2 regions of the Arthrobacter sp. zg-Y750 genome follow, and region 2 is predicted to be linked to the other one. Evidence: riboswitches for the same ligand, from Rfam matches in the RefSeq annotation. Region 2 holds a riboswitch; the other holds the start of a gene.
What was found. A riboswitch is a leader RNA that binds a small molecule or an ion and turns the genes downstream of it on or off. The one in region 2 is predicted to bind cyclic di-AMP.
Positions count from the first base shown of each region.

Region 1 (6,286 bases), on a different contig from region 2:
CCGAAGTCGAGCTGGAAATTCCCTCCGTCCAGCGCACCGTCACAGCTGACCCGGTGCTGCTGCAGCGGGTGCTGGTGAACCTGCTGGCAAATGCAATGCGTTTCAGTCCGGAGGGCAGCAAGACGGTGCTGTCCGTCAGCGAGTTTGCCGGCCGGGTGGAAATCCGCGTCATAGACTCGGGTCCCGGTGTTCCCGAACAGCGGAAGGGGGAAATATTTGTTCCCTTCCAGCGGCTGGGGGACACGGATAACTCCACCGGACTGGGGCTTGGCCTGGCACTGGCAAAAGGATTTACGGAAGGAATGGGCGGAACACTGGAAACCGAAGACACCCCCGGCGGCGGGCTGACCATGGTCCTCTCGCTGCCGGCTGCAGCACGGGTTTCCATCCCGGGACGGTCCAATCGGGCGGTGGCGGGATGAAGATTCTGATAGCGGACGACGACGTCCAGATCCTGCGCGCCCTGCGCATCACCCTGGGCGCGTACGGGTACGAGGTAGTGACGGCTGAAAGCGGCAGCGCTGCCATCCGGAAGGCGGTGGACACGCATCCGGACCTGCTGGTCCTGGACCTGGGAATGCCCGGGCTCAGCGGGATGGACGTTATTGAAGCGGTCCGCGGGTGGAGTGCGGTGCCCATCCTGGTGGTGTCAGGCCGGGTGGACCCGGCAGACAAAGTCCGCGCCCTGGACCTGGGGGCTGACGACTATGTGACCAAGCCGTTTTCCACCGAGGAGCTGCTGGCCCGGATCCGTGCCCTGTCCCGCCGGGTGCCGGCCGCCGCCGGGCCCAGCGAGATCACGTTCGGCGCGGTCCGCGTGGACCTGGCCGCCCGGCGGATCGCCCGCCTCAAGGACGGCGCCGACGTCCGGCTGACGCCTACCGAGTGGCGCTTCCTCTCCGAACTGCTGGCCCATCCCGGGATGCTGGTGACCCAGCAGACCCTGCTGCACAACGTGTGGGGTCCCGGAACAACGGACTCCGGCTACCTGCGCCTGTACATCGGCCAGCTGCGGCGGAAGCTGGAGGCCGATCCGGCCAGTCCCGCCCACCTGCTGACCGAACACGGCATGGGATACCGGTTTGTGCCCTGACGGCCCGCTCCGGTCCGCGGGATTCCACAAGGGCCTGGGCAGATAACGTCAAGGACACTTAACAACAGAGCGTCCGTTCCCGGGAAGGGAACGGACGCTCTGTTTGGTCAGCGGACTAACGCCTGCCGGCCGTGCGATAGGGCGGTGAAGCCTTATGCGCGGTAGAACACGGGGCCGGAGCCGACGTTGACGGACTGGACTACGGTCTGGTTGCCGTTCCAGCCGCTGTGGATGGCTTCGCCGTTGCCTACGTAGATGGCAATGTGGGCCAGGCCCATGCCGCCGTCGGCGTAGTAGACCATGTCGCCGGGCTCCGGGGTGGAGACCTGGGTGCCGTATGCCGCCAGCTGGGCGGGAGCAAGGTCGCCTACGGAGTGGCCGGCGGCGCGGAGCGCAACCTCAACCAGCACGGTGCAGTCCTGGGCTGCGCCCAGCTGCGAGTAGGCCGAGGCCAGCATGATGGCGTTGGTGCCGCCCACCGGTGCAGCGGCCGGAGCCGGAGTCACGGAGGTGGCCTGCGTGCTGATCACGCCGGTGTTGGCGGCAGCGGCCTGGACCGGAGCGGCGTACGCCTCGGTGGAGTAGGACGCGGCAGCGTAGCTGAGCTCGGGGGCAGCAGCAGCGCCGTCACCGGACAAGGCCACAACGTCACCGGGGTAGATGACGGAGGCCATGGACAGGCCGTTGAGGGAGAGGATGTTCTCCAGGCTCGTACCGTAGGTGCTGGCGATGGCACCGAGGGTGTCACCGGCAACTACGGTGTGGGTGGAAGCGGCAGCCGGAGCGGCCACGGGAGCAGCCTCAACTACGGGGGCGGCAGCCGGAGCAGCCGGAGCAACCGGTGCGGCGGGTGCCGTGGTCTGGGTGGGTGTGTAGTTGTCGTTGGAGACAACGCCGGCGGAGGCCGGTGCTGCCATGCCGAGCATCAGGCCCGAACCTGCGGCGACAACGGCTGCGGTGCTGCCGATAGTCCGTCCGCGGGTAGCGGTGGCCAGTGAGATGGTGGACCAAACGCCGGTGGTCTCGGCGCGGTGGCGTCCCTGGGACTTGTTGAAAGACATGTAGATAACCTCTCCCGATACCTGCGAGGTGAGCTGTCGGATGCGGATGGGAGTCACCCGGCCGACCGGATTGAATCCGGTTTGGCTTAACCCCAAGGATTCAAGGAACCCATAATTGGTTCCCCCGCCTCTGCCGTGGTGTTGCGTTCTGTGGACCCCGGACCAGCGGCAGAGCTAGGTAACAAGCCCGGGGGAGCCGCATCAGAAAGCGGCATGCGTTCAACCATACGAGACGGTTACGGTTGGATAACCATTTAGTGAGCAGCTTCTCTGGAGGGTGTGAGTGGCGCCGCTGTGTGCTAGGCGCAGGTATTTACTTTGCTCCTGTTTAGTCACTCTGGCACCGGAAATTCCGGGCCGTTCCGTCTCGGTCCGGCTGCTGCGGGGCCGCATCCGGGTGGCGGTGCGCCCGGGAAGTGATACGTGTGTGGTTCCTGATGCCCCTGATGGCTTTTCCGCTACCCCGCAGTCCTGTGGCCTTCGTCGCTTTTTCCTTCCGCAGCAGCCCGGGCGCCCGTGTCCGCGCGTAAGATCGTTAGGTCGCCTTCCAATCGGTGGCGGCGCGTATCGGAGAAAACAGGAGAACGCAGTGGCTGGCAGCGGTCAGAAATTATGGACCAAGGGATTTGTGCTGGCGATCATCACCAATCTGTTCCTCTCAATGGTGTTCTACCTGCTGATGACCAGCATGGCCCTGTATGCCGTTGAGGAATTCGCGGCCTCGGACAGCGCCGGCGGCTTCGCATCCGGCTCCTTTGTTATCGGCGCCCTGCTGGCCCGGGTTTTCGCGGGCAAGTTCCTCGACTTTGTCGGACGGCGCCGGCTGCTGATTGTCAGCCTGGCCGTCTTCGTTGTGGCCGCGCTCCTGTACATCCCGGCGGACAGCCTGGCCCTGCTGCTTACCGTGCGGATCATCCACGGTGCAGCGTTCGGCGCGGCCAGCACGAGCCTTTCCGCGTCCGTGATGGGGCTAATCCCAATCAACCGGCGCGGGGAAGGCACCGGCTACTTCGGCATTTCGACCACACTGGCCACCGCCGTCGGGCCGTTCCTCGCCGTCATGCTGGTGGATTCGGTGAGTTACCGCGCCCTCTTCCTGGTCACCACCGCCTGCGCCGCGGTCGCACTTGTCCTGTCCCTGGTGCTGCGCCTGCCCGAGCGCACGCCCACGCCGGAGGAACAGAAGAACAAGTGGCGGATGCACCTGACGGACATCATTGATCCCGGAGCCTTGTCCATTGCCTCCGTAATGTTCATAGCCGGCGCCGCCTACGCGGGGGTCCTGTCCTTCCTGAACTCCTACGCCCAGTCCGAGGGCCTGGTCCTCGGTGCCAGCCTCTTCTTTGTGGTCTATGCCGCGGTGGTGCTGGTGTCCCGGCTCTTTGTGGGACGCATCCAGGACCGCCACGGCGACAATGCCGTGATTTACCCGACTCTGGTGTCCTTCGCCGCCGGCCTGGCCCTGCTTGCCTACGCACCCAACAACGCCGTTCTGGCCGTGGCCGGGATCTTCCTGGGCTTCGGATTCGGCGCCCTGATGCCGTGCGCCCAGGCGATCGCCGTCAGCATGGCACCGGCGCACCGGATCGGGCTGGCCACCTCCACGTTCTTCATCCTCATGGACGCAGGCATTGGCGTGGGGCCGCTGCTGCTGGGCATGCTCCTGCCGGTTACCGGGTACCACGGAATGTACTGGGTGCTGGCCGCCGTCGTGCTGGCATCCACCGTGCTGTACCACTTTGTGCACGGCCGCAAGAATGTCCGCCCCGGCACACCGGTGGATCCCAAGCTGGGCGTTCCTGCCGCCTGACACGGTAACCTCGTGGATCACAGGTCCTTAGAGGGGAAGCAGGCCCATGGCACGTGAGGAAACCACCCTGACCGTTCCCGGTCCGGAAGGGGAGCGGCAGGTCCGCATCTCCAGTCCGGGGCGGGTGCTCTGGCCCAAGCCGGGTATCACCAAACTCGACCTGGCCCGTTACATGGCCGAGGTGGGCGAGGCCTTCATCCGCGCCAACGGCGACCGGCCGGTGTCGCTGGAACGCTTTCCGGAAGGCATCGGCGGCGAAGTCTTCTTCTCCAAGAACCCGCCGCGCGGCATGCCGGACTGGATGCGAGGGGTCACCGTGAAGTACCCCAGCGCCCGGTCCCATCCGCAGGTGGTGCTGGACGAGCCGGCCGCCGCCGTCTGGGCCGTGCAGATGAACACCGTGGTGTTCCATCCGTGGCCGTCCCGGGCGGAAGACACGGACAACCCGGACCAGCTGCGCATAGACCTGGACCCGCAGCCGGGAACCGATTTCAACGACGCCGTCCGCCCGGCCCAAGAGCTGCGCACCATCCTGGCCGAGGCCGGCCTGGAGGCATTCATCAAGACCTCGGGCAACCGCGGCATCCACCTCTTTGCCCCGATCCGGCCCGAGCATGAATTCCTGGAGGTGCGGCACGCGGTGATCGCCGCGGCCCGGGAGGTGGAGCGCCGGATGCCGGAGCAGGTGACGACGGCGTGGTGGAAGGAGGAGCGCGGAGAGCGCGTTTTCGTGGACTTCAACCAGGCCAACCGGGACCGCACCATGGCAGGTGCCTACAGTCCGCGGGCCTTGCCGGATGCACCGGTTTCCTGCCCGATTACCTGGGACGAACTGGAGCACGTGCATCCGGCGGACTTCACCATCGCCACCATTCCGGAACGGCTGCGCACGGTAGGGGACCCGTGGGCGGACATGTACCGGAACCCGGGATCCATCGACGTCCTGCTCCAATGGTGGGAACGGGATGTGTCCAACGGGCTGGGCGAGCTGCCGTTCCCGCCGGACTATCCCAAAATGCCCGGTGAGCCGCCCCGGGTGCAGCCCAGCCGGGCACGCCGGAAGGATTAGAGGGACTCCGGGTGGGCGGGAGCACCGAGACGCCCGTCCACCATGCCCGCCACTGCGTCCGTCAACGGGACGAATCCTGTGTCGTGGGTGACCATCACGGTGCCCAGCCCGAATTCCCGGGTCACTTTCACCAGGAGCTGCACGATCGATTCGGACCGTTGAGTGTCGAGGGCAGCGGTTGGTTCATCCACGAGCAGCAGCGACGGGCTGCCCATCAGCGCCCGGGCGATGTTCACCCGCTGGCGCTGTCCTCCGGAAAGCTGGTGGGGACGCTTTCCGGCTTCGTGTGCCAGGCCCACGAGTTCGAGCAGTTCCAACGCGCGCCGTTCCGAAGCCGGACCGGCTTTGCCCCGCAGCCGGTCAGTGATGACCAGCTGCTCCGCGGCGGTCAGTGAGGCCAGGAGGTTGGGTTGTTGAAAAACAATCCCCACCCCGCTGCGCCGCAGGGCAGTCCGGCCGGCGTCGTTGAGGTCCCCGACGTCGGTTCCCGCTACCGTGACGGTCCCGCTGGTGGGGGCGATCAGTGTGGCGGCGACGGCCAGCAGGGAGGACTTTCCCGAGCCGGAGGGTCCGACGAGGGAAAGGATCTGCCCCCGGGGTACCCGGAGATCGACGTTGTCCAGCGCCTTGAGCGTACCGCCGCCGTCGGGGTACTCCAGCGTGACTGCCTGAAGCTCCAGGGCCGCCGGCGCTGCCGGTGCGGCTGGTGCCGCTGGTGCCGGTGCTCCTGCAGGGGCTGAGTGTGACATGGCTTGTGTGCTCCTTTGATTGAAGGTGGGGAAGGGGAAGCGGCCGTTGGTCCGGCCGGGCGGGCCTAGTTGCCGCCGAGTGCCGTCAGCGGGTCCACCCTCGTGACGCTGCGTACGGCCGCCGCGGACCCGGCCAGTCCAAGCAGGACAATGCCCGCCACGGGCAGCAGAGCCGTGGCAAGGGTGAGGTGGAACGGGGCGGCGCTGCCCGCGAGGGTGCCTGCAAGCACAGCCAGCAGCCCCCCGACGACGGCTCCGGAGGCCACGATGATTCCGGCCTGGGCAAGGGCGTCGCGCATGAGGTAGGCGGAACTTCCGCCGAGGGCTTTCAGCACCGCAATGTCACGGGTCCGTTGGATAGTCCAGACGGCAAGGAAAGCCACTACCACCAAGGCAGAAATGCCATAGAGGAAGGCCTGCATCATCACCAGCGAACCGTTCTCCGAGCTGTAGGAACCCAGCCCGCTGAACGAGCCCCGTACGTCCGTGGAAACCGTTCCAGCA
Region 1 is NZ_JAJJOC010000013.1:238,166-244,451, reverse strand. Features, by position in the region: gene LOC57_RS08955 (ATP-binding protein) at 1-422, shown strand, start outside; gene LOC57_RS08950 (response regulator) at 419-1,093, shown strand; gene LOC57_RS08945 (C40 family peptidase) at 1,246-2,154, opposite strand; cyclic di-AMP (ydaO/yuaA leader) riboswitch at 2,159-2,312, opposite strand; gene LOC57_RS08940 (MFS transporter) at 2,744-3,964, shown strand; gene ligD (non-homologous end-joining DNA ligase) at 4,011-5,033, shown strand; gene LOC57_RS08930 (ABC transporter ATP-binding protein) at 5,030-5,782, opposite strand; gene LOC57_RS08925 (ABC transporter permease) at 5,848-6,286, opposite strand, start outside.
Region 1: another riboswitch for cyclic di-AMP. It lies ahead of LOC57_RS08945 (C40 family peptidase); the one in region 2 lies ahead of LOC57_RS12360 (NlpC/P60 family protein).

Region 2 (6,286 bases):
ACCGGAGCACCAAACTCGTCAGGCAGGGGCGGAGGACCCAATTTCCGGCAGTAGAACTGCCTTGGGGTGAAGCCTTCCGGAGGCCGGCGGCAAAACGTGCATAGAAGCACGCAGTGCCGGCGGTGAGCCGAGGGCCGAGTTTCTCTACTCGAATCCGACAGCTAACTTCGCAGGCGTTCCAAGAGAGGGAAACACTTGTCGAAGCATGCTGCTTCGGGGCGCCGCCGTGCGGCTGCCCCTGTTGCGCCCGCCCGCCGGCGCAGCTCCCCGCCCTCCGGGCGCAGGCGGGTTGAAACAAAAACCCTGTCCATGGGTGGAGCCGCCCAGAAGGTGGCCATCACCGCCGCCACATCAGGCCTGATCCTCACCGCTGCGCTGCCCACCTCCGCGGCCGCTGATGATCCCGTCCAGCCGCAGCCGGTTTCAGCCGACACGCCGGTCTCCGCGGATGCCAACGCGAACATCGGATTTGCCCGCGCCGGGTTGAGCAGCAGCTATGACCCGGACGCCAAGCTGGCTTCCGTCGGCGTGGCAGCAGGGTCCCATGCGGTCCCCGCGGCCGCCAAGGGCACGCTGTCCACCCCGCTGGATTCTGCGTTGGTGGAGACATCGGGATTCGGCCACCGCGTCAGCCCCATTACGGGCGCAGCCGGGGAAATGCATAACGGCCAGGATTTCGCCGCCACCTGCGGCACCGCAGTAAACGCAGCGGCTTCCGGAAAAGTGGTCTTTGCCGGCTGGCACCCCTACGGCGGCGGCAACCGCGTTGTCATTGACCACGGCAACGGGGTCGAAACCACCTATAACCACCTCTCCGCCATTTCCGTGTCGGTAGGAAGCGAAATCAAGCGCGGAAACCTGGTGGGAGCAAGCGGAACAACGGGCTCTTCCACGGGTTGCCACCTGCATTTCGAGGTCATGGTAAACGGCGAAGTAGTGGACCCACTGAACTGGTTGTAACCGCACGAATATCATTTCGTGACCGGAACGTGACATAGCGCAAATGTTGCTGTACGCTCGTCCTCGTGCCCGATTGGCCAAAGATCGGGCACCTTCGAACAGATCGCCTAGCTCTGCCACTGTTTGAAGTCCGTTCGCAGAATCGCATGGCAGAGGCGGGGGAACCAATTTCGGGTTTCGCAAGAAGCCCTTGGGGTTAAGTTGCAAATGGCCTTAGGCCTGGCAACCGGGTGACTCCCATCCGAATCCGACAGCTCACCTCGTAGGCAATTGGGAGAGGCAAACCTGTGTCATCACACGCTCATGGCCGCCGTCGCGCAGCCACCGTTCAGACCAACCCGATCACTGCACTTTCCAAGGCAGTCAGCAGCAACGCAGGCATGGTAGGCCGTCAGGCCGCCGTCGTTGTGGCAGCATCCGGCCTCGTGCTGGCTGCAGGACTCCCTGCACAGGCAGCGTCCGTCAGCATGGACCGCCAGGCACTCGAATCCACCCCGCTGAACGTTGTAGCCGGGACAGTCAAGGCTAATGCGGACGCGGACGTAAAGCTCGCGGTCATGGAAGCACCCAGCTCCACCTCCGGCGCAGACTACCGTGCACAGGTAGCAGCTGAAGAAGCCGCAGTCGCAGCAGCTGCTGAGGCTCAGGCCCAGCAGGCAGCAGCAACCCAGCGTGCCGCTGCTTCCCGTGTTGCCGCACCTGTTGCAAACGGCGCAGTACAGACCGCATCCTCCACTCCCGCAGCACCGGCCGCTGACGCCGTAGCTCCGGGCAATGTGGCCGCCGGCCTCGTGGCCTCGGCTTACAGCCAGATCGGCGTGGCACAGGATTGCACCGCCATGGTCGAGAAGGCCCTGCGCTCCGTCGGCAAGTCCGTCGGCGACCTGGCTCCCGGCCAGTTCTTCCAGTACGGCACCGTTGTTGGCAGCCCCGCTCCCGGTGACCTGGTCATCAGTGCTACCCACGTCGCCATCTACGTTGGCAACGGACAGGTCATCAGCGGCGGTCTGAACGGTATGAACACCGGTCTGCACAGCCTCTCCGACCTGCACGGCTACAGCTTCGTCCGCGTCTCCTAAGCCCTGGTCTCCGAGAACAATCATGACCTCGACAATTGAGCGCGCCCGCCACCGGGCGCCGGTTGAACGCACCAGCACGCTGAACGCCCTTGCAGGTGCGGTCAGTGCAAACGCAGGAACGGTTGGCCGCCAGGCTGCCGTTATCGCAGCTGCCTCAGGCTTGGTCCTCACCACCGGTGTGGCCGCCAATGCTTCCGGCACGGAGCCCCTGCGGGATGTCCAGACGAGCACCCTGGATCTCACGGCAGCAAAGCTCGACAAAGTGTCTGCAGAAGCTGTGCTTCACTTTGAGTTCGAAGGCATTGCGGGCACCACTCCCGCGTCGGCGCCGGCAGCCCCTGTGGTGGAAGAGGCGCAGACCGCTCTCCAGGTTCAGGAAATGCCGGCCGCAGGTGCTGCGCAGGTTGCCCGTCCGGCATCCAACACAGCTCCGGCGGCAGGGGTCAACACCGCCGCCGCACCGGCACCGCAGGGCAGCCCCTCAGGGCTGGCCGCCACCATTGCTGCAGCAGCCTACGCCCAGCTGGGCGTCAACCAGGACTGCACCATGCTGGTGACCAATGCCCTGGCGGCTGCGGGGATCAACTTCCACGGATGGCCTGCAGGCTACCTGTCCCTTGGACGGACGGTCAGCGCAGCCGAGGCCATGCCCGGTGACTTGATCTACTACGCCGACGGCGGCATGGGCCTGGCCCACATTGCCGTATACGTAGGCGGTGGCCAAGCCGTGCACGGCGGCTTCAACGGCAACAGCACCGTTGTGGCACCGGCAGAACTCGGCTCGGGCGGCGTCTACATCCGCGTAGGCGGATAACGGCTTTTCTCTCCGGCCAAAAGCTCCTCCTTCGGGGGGAGCTTTTGCCGTTAACCGTCCGGGTCCGTCCCCGGGGACGGACCCGGACGGCGGAAGAAGGCGCCAGCGCCCAGGGCAAGGTTTCGGCCCCGAAAATGGCCAAGACTGCATTCCCGTCATACTCTTGCATAGACAATCCGATGTGCCGTAAGTGTGCCGGTGTCTAGTATTCACTGGCTCATGGACGGCCGACGAAGAGGTATGTGCATGCGCACTCTCGTTCTGAATGCTGGATATGAACCGCTGGCCGTGATCACCTTCCGCCGCGCGCTGGTGCTGGTCCTGAGCGGGAAAGCGAGTGTGGTGGCGGAGAGCGGCGAGCCGGTAGTCGGGCCCTCTGAAATCCTCCCCAGACCCTCGGTTATCCTGCTCCACCGGTACGTCCGGGTCCCGTACCGGGAGGGCACCGTTGCCACCCGTCGGGGCGTGCTGCGCCGGGATAACCACGAATGCGCGTACTGCGGAAAGGCGGCAGCCACGGTGGACCATGTTGTTCCCCGTTCACGCGGCGGCGATGACAGCTGGGAGAACCTGGTTGCATGCTGCCTGCGCTGCAACAATACGAAGGGCGACAGGACGTTGGCACAGCTTGGCTGGCAGCTGCGTATTTCCCCGAAGGCGCCCCGTGGAGCGCGCTGGCAGATCCGCGAACTGGAGCGTCCGTCACCGCAATGGGACCCCTTCCTGCAGAACGACACTGCCGCCTGATGCCCGTTGTTCCGGTGTACGACGCCGTAATCCTCGCCGGCGGCCGTTCCTCCCGCCTCGGCGGCAGCCCCAAGGCACTGCTGCGTACCGGTGGGCGCACCCTGCTGGAAACCACCTTGGACGCGGTTGCCGGGGCCCGGCGTGTGGCCGTAGTGGGACCGGGCTCACTGCTGCCGCTGCTTGAGGACGCGTCCCGCGAAACCGTGCTGGTGCGGGAGGAACCGGAGTTCGGCGGCCCGGCAGCCGCTGTTGCAGCGGGGCTGGAAGCCCTGCCCGCCTCGGGTGACTGGACGCTGGTCCTGGCCTGCGATATGCCGCGAATTGCCTCCGCGGCCGGAGTCCTCCTGGATGCGGCCGGCAGCGATGATTCCGACGGCGACTCCACCCTTCTGGCCCTTGACGCTGACGGCAGGAGCCAGCCGCTGGCGGGCCTGTACCGGACCGCAGACCTTCGTCAGGCCGTCCTCGGCCATGCACCCGGCGGCCTGACGAACATGTCCATGAAGGCTCTGCTTGCTAGGGTGCAATGGAGGGGTGTTGATGTTCCCCCCATGAGTACCGCCGATGTCGACACTTGGGCGGACGCGCGGATCTTGGGCGTAAGCACCGAAGGAACCGCGTTAACAGCATCGTCCAGCGAAGCGAAGGAGCACTAATGCCAAGCCAGCAGGAACAACTCGAGGCGTGGAGCGGGAGACTGCTCAAGGCACTGGAGCTCGAGGGGACACCCGTGGATATCTCCGCCGTGCTTGACCTCGCTGCGGCCGCAGCCCACAACGTGGTGCGGCCGGCAGCGCCGTTGACCACTTTTATTGCCGGGTACGCAGCGGGACTGGCTGCCGGCAGCGGACAGGCGACCGACGCCGCGTCCATGCGTTCGGCCATGGCGGTGGCAGCCGCCGAATGCCGGGACGCAGCAGACGAAGGGGATGCGCAATGAGTGAAAAAAGCGCTCCCGTTATCCTGCCCGCACAACCCAATGCGTCTTGGGCCCAGGCCCGGCACGCGGCCTATGCCGCCGCCCGCCCGCTGCCCTACGAAACCGTTCCACTGGACGAAGCGCTGGGGCGGATCCTTGCCCTGGAGACCTCCGCGCTGCAGCCCGTCCCGCATTATGCTTCCGCCGCAATGGACGGCTGGGCCATAGCCGGGCCTCCGCCCTGGACGGTCATCACCCAGGAGGAACCGGAAGTGGAACGCTGGCAGATCCACAAGGAGTCCGGGCGGCGGGCGCTGCAGCCCGGGGAAGCCGTGAAAATCCTCACGGGCGGATTGATTCCCGAAGGCGCCGACGCCGTCCTGCGGTCCGAGAGCGGCTCTGTTTCGAACACCACGCCGCCGCGCCTGACCCGCAACGACCGGGCCCGCGAATCCGAACCGGCCGCCGGGGAGCACATCCGGCCCGCCGGGGAAGAGGCATCTGCCGGAGAGACCACCATCCCCGCAGGCAAGCTGCTCAACCCTGCCCATATTGCCCTGGCCGCCGTCTGCGGCCACGACACGCTGCCGGTGCTGCGTTCACCGCGGGTGTCCCTGCTGCTGACCGGTGATGAAGTGATTGATGCGGGGCTCCCGGAACCGGGCCAGGTCCGGGATACCTTCGGACCGCAGCTGCCGCAGCTGGTGTCCATGCTCGGCGGCAAGGTGGATGTGGTGCGCCGGCTCCCGGACCGGCTGGAGGAAGTGGTAGCAGCGCTCAGCAGCGAAGCCACGGACGAAATGTCTATTGCGATGTCCTCCGGCGACGTCCTCATCACCACCGGCGGTACCGGACGTTCCGAGGCCGACCACTTGCGCCGTGCCTTGGAAGAAGTGGAAGCCGAGCTCCTGATCGACGGGATTGCGATGCGTCCGGGCCACCCCACCATGCTCGCCCGGCTCCGGGACGGCAGGCTCCTGGTGGCCCTGCCGGGTAACCCGCTGGCAGCCATGATGGCCGTTTTTACCATCCTCCAGCCCCTCTTGGACGGACTGCGCGGCGCTCCGATTTCCCGGGAACGCCACGTGCTGGCCGGTGTGGACCTGGAACCGCTGCCCGGCCGCACCAGGCTGGTGCCGTGCAGTATCCAGGAGGACCGGGCCATGCCGTCCCCCTACTTCCGCTCCGGCATGCTGCGCGGCCTGGCCGAAGCGGACGCCGTGATGGTGGTGCCGCCCGAAGGCTGCATCAGGGACCAAGCAGTGATGGCCCTTCCCCTGCCCTGGCAGGTCAACCGGGCGCCCGCAGGATAACGTGCCGTAGGCGGGCACCCGCTGACTGCGGATCCCGCCGCGGAGGGGCAACATATAAGCAGGAAACAGGAATCAGGGAGGCATCATGGGACGGGTCACCACACGGGGACGGGTCACGAAATTCCGGCTGGACGGAAACGTCAGCCGGCGCGACGACGTCTTGGCGGGGGAGGAGCCGCTGGAGATCCGGGTGGGAGGAAAGAGTTTCACCGTCACCATGCGCACCCCCGGCGACGACTTTGACCTGGTAGCCGGTTTCCTGGTCTCGGAGGGTGTGATCTGGGAGCCCGGCCAGCTCATCAGCCTGCGCTACTGCGCGGGTGTGGATGAGGACGGCAAACAGACCTTCAACGTGGTGGATGTACAGCTGAGGCCCGGGACCCCGCTGCCGGATACCGGAATGGAACGGCACGTCTATACCTCCAGTTCCTGCGGCATCTGCGGCACGGCCTCC
Region 2 is NZ_JAJJOC010000016.1:315,405-321,690, reverse strand. Features, by position in the region: cyclic di-AMP (ydaO/yuaA leader) riboswitch at 1-192, shown strand, start outside; gene LOC57_RS12365 (M23 family metallopeptidase) at 196-960, shown strand; cyclic di-AMP (ydaO/yuaA leader) riboswitch at 1,086-1,244, shown strand; gene LOC57_RS12360 (NlpC/P60 family protein) at 1,248-2,039, shown strand; gene LOC57_RS12355 (NlpC/P60 family protein) at 2,062-2,853, shown strand; gene LOC57_RS12350 (HNH endonuclease) at 3,100-3,600, shown strand; gene mobA (molybdenum cofactor guanylyltransferase) at 3,600-4,256, shown strand; gene LOC57_RS12340 (DUF6457 domain-containing protein) at 4,256-4,540, shown strand; gene LOC57_RS12335 (molybdopterin molybdotransferase MoeA) at 4,537-5,832, shown strand; gene fdhD (formate dehydrogenase accessory sulfurtransferase FdhD) at 5,918-6,286, shown strand, end outside.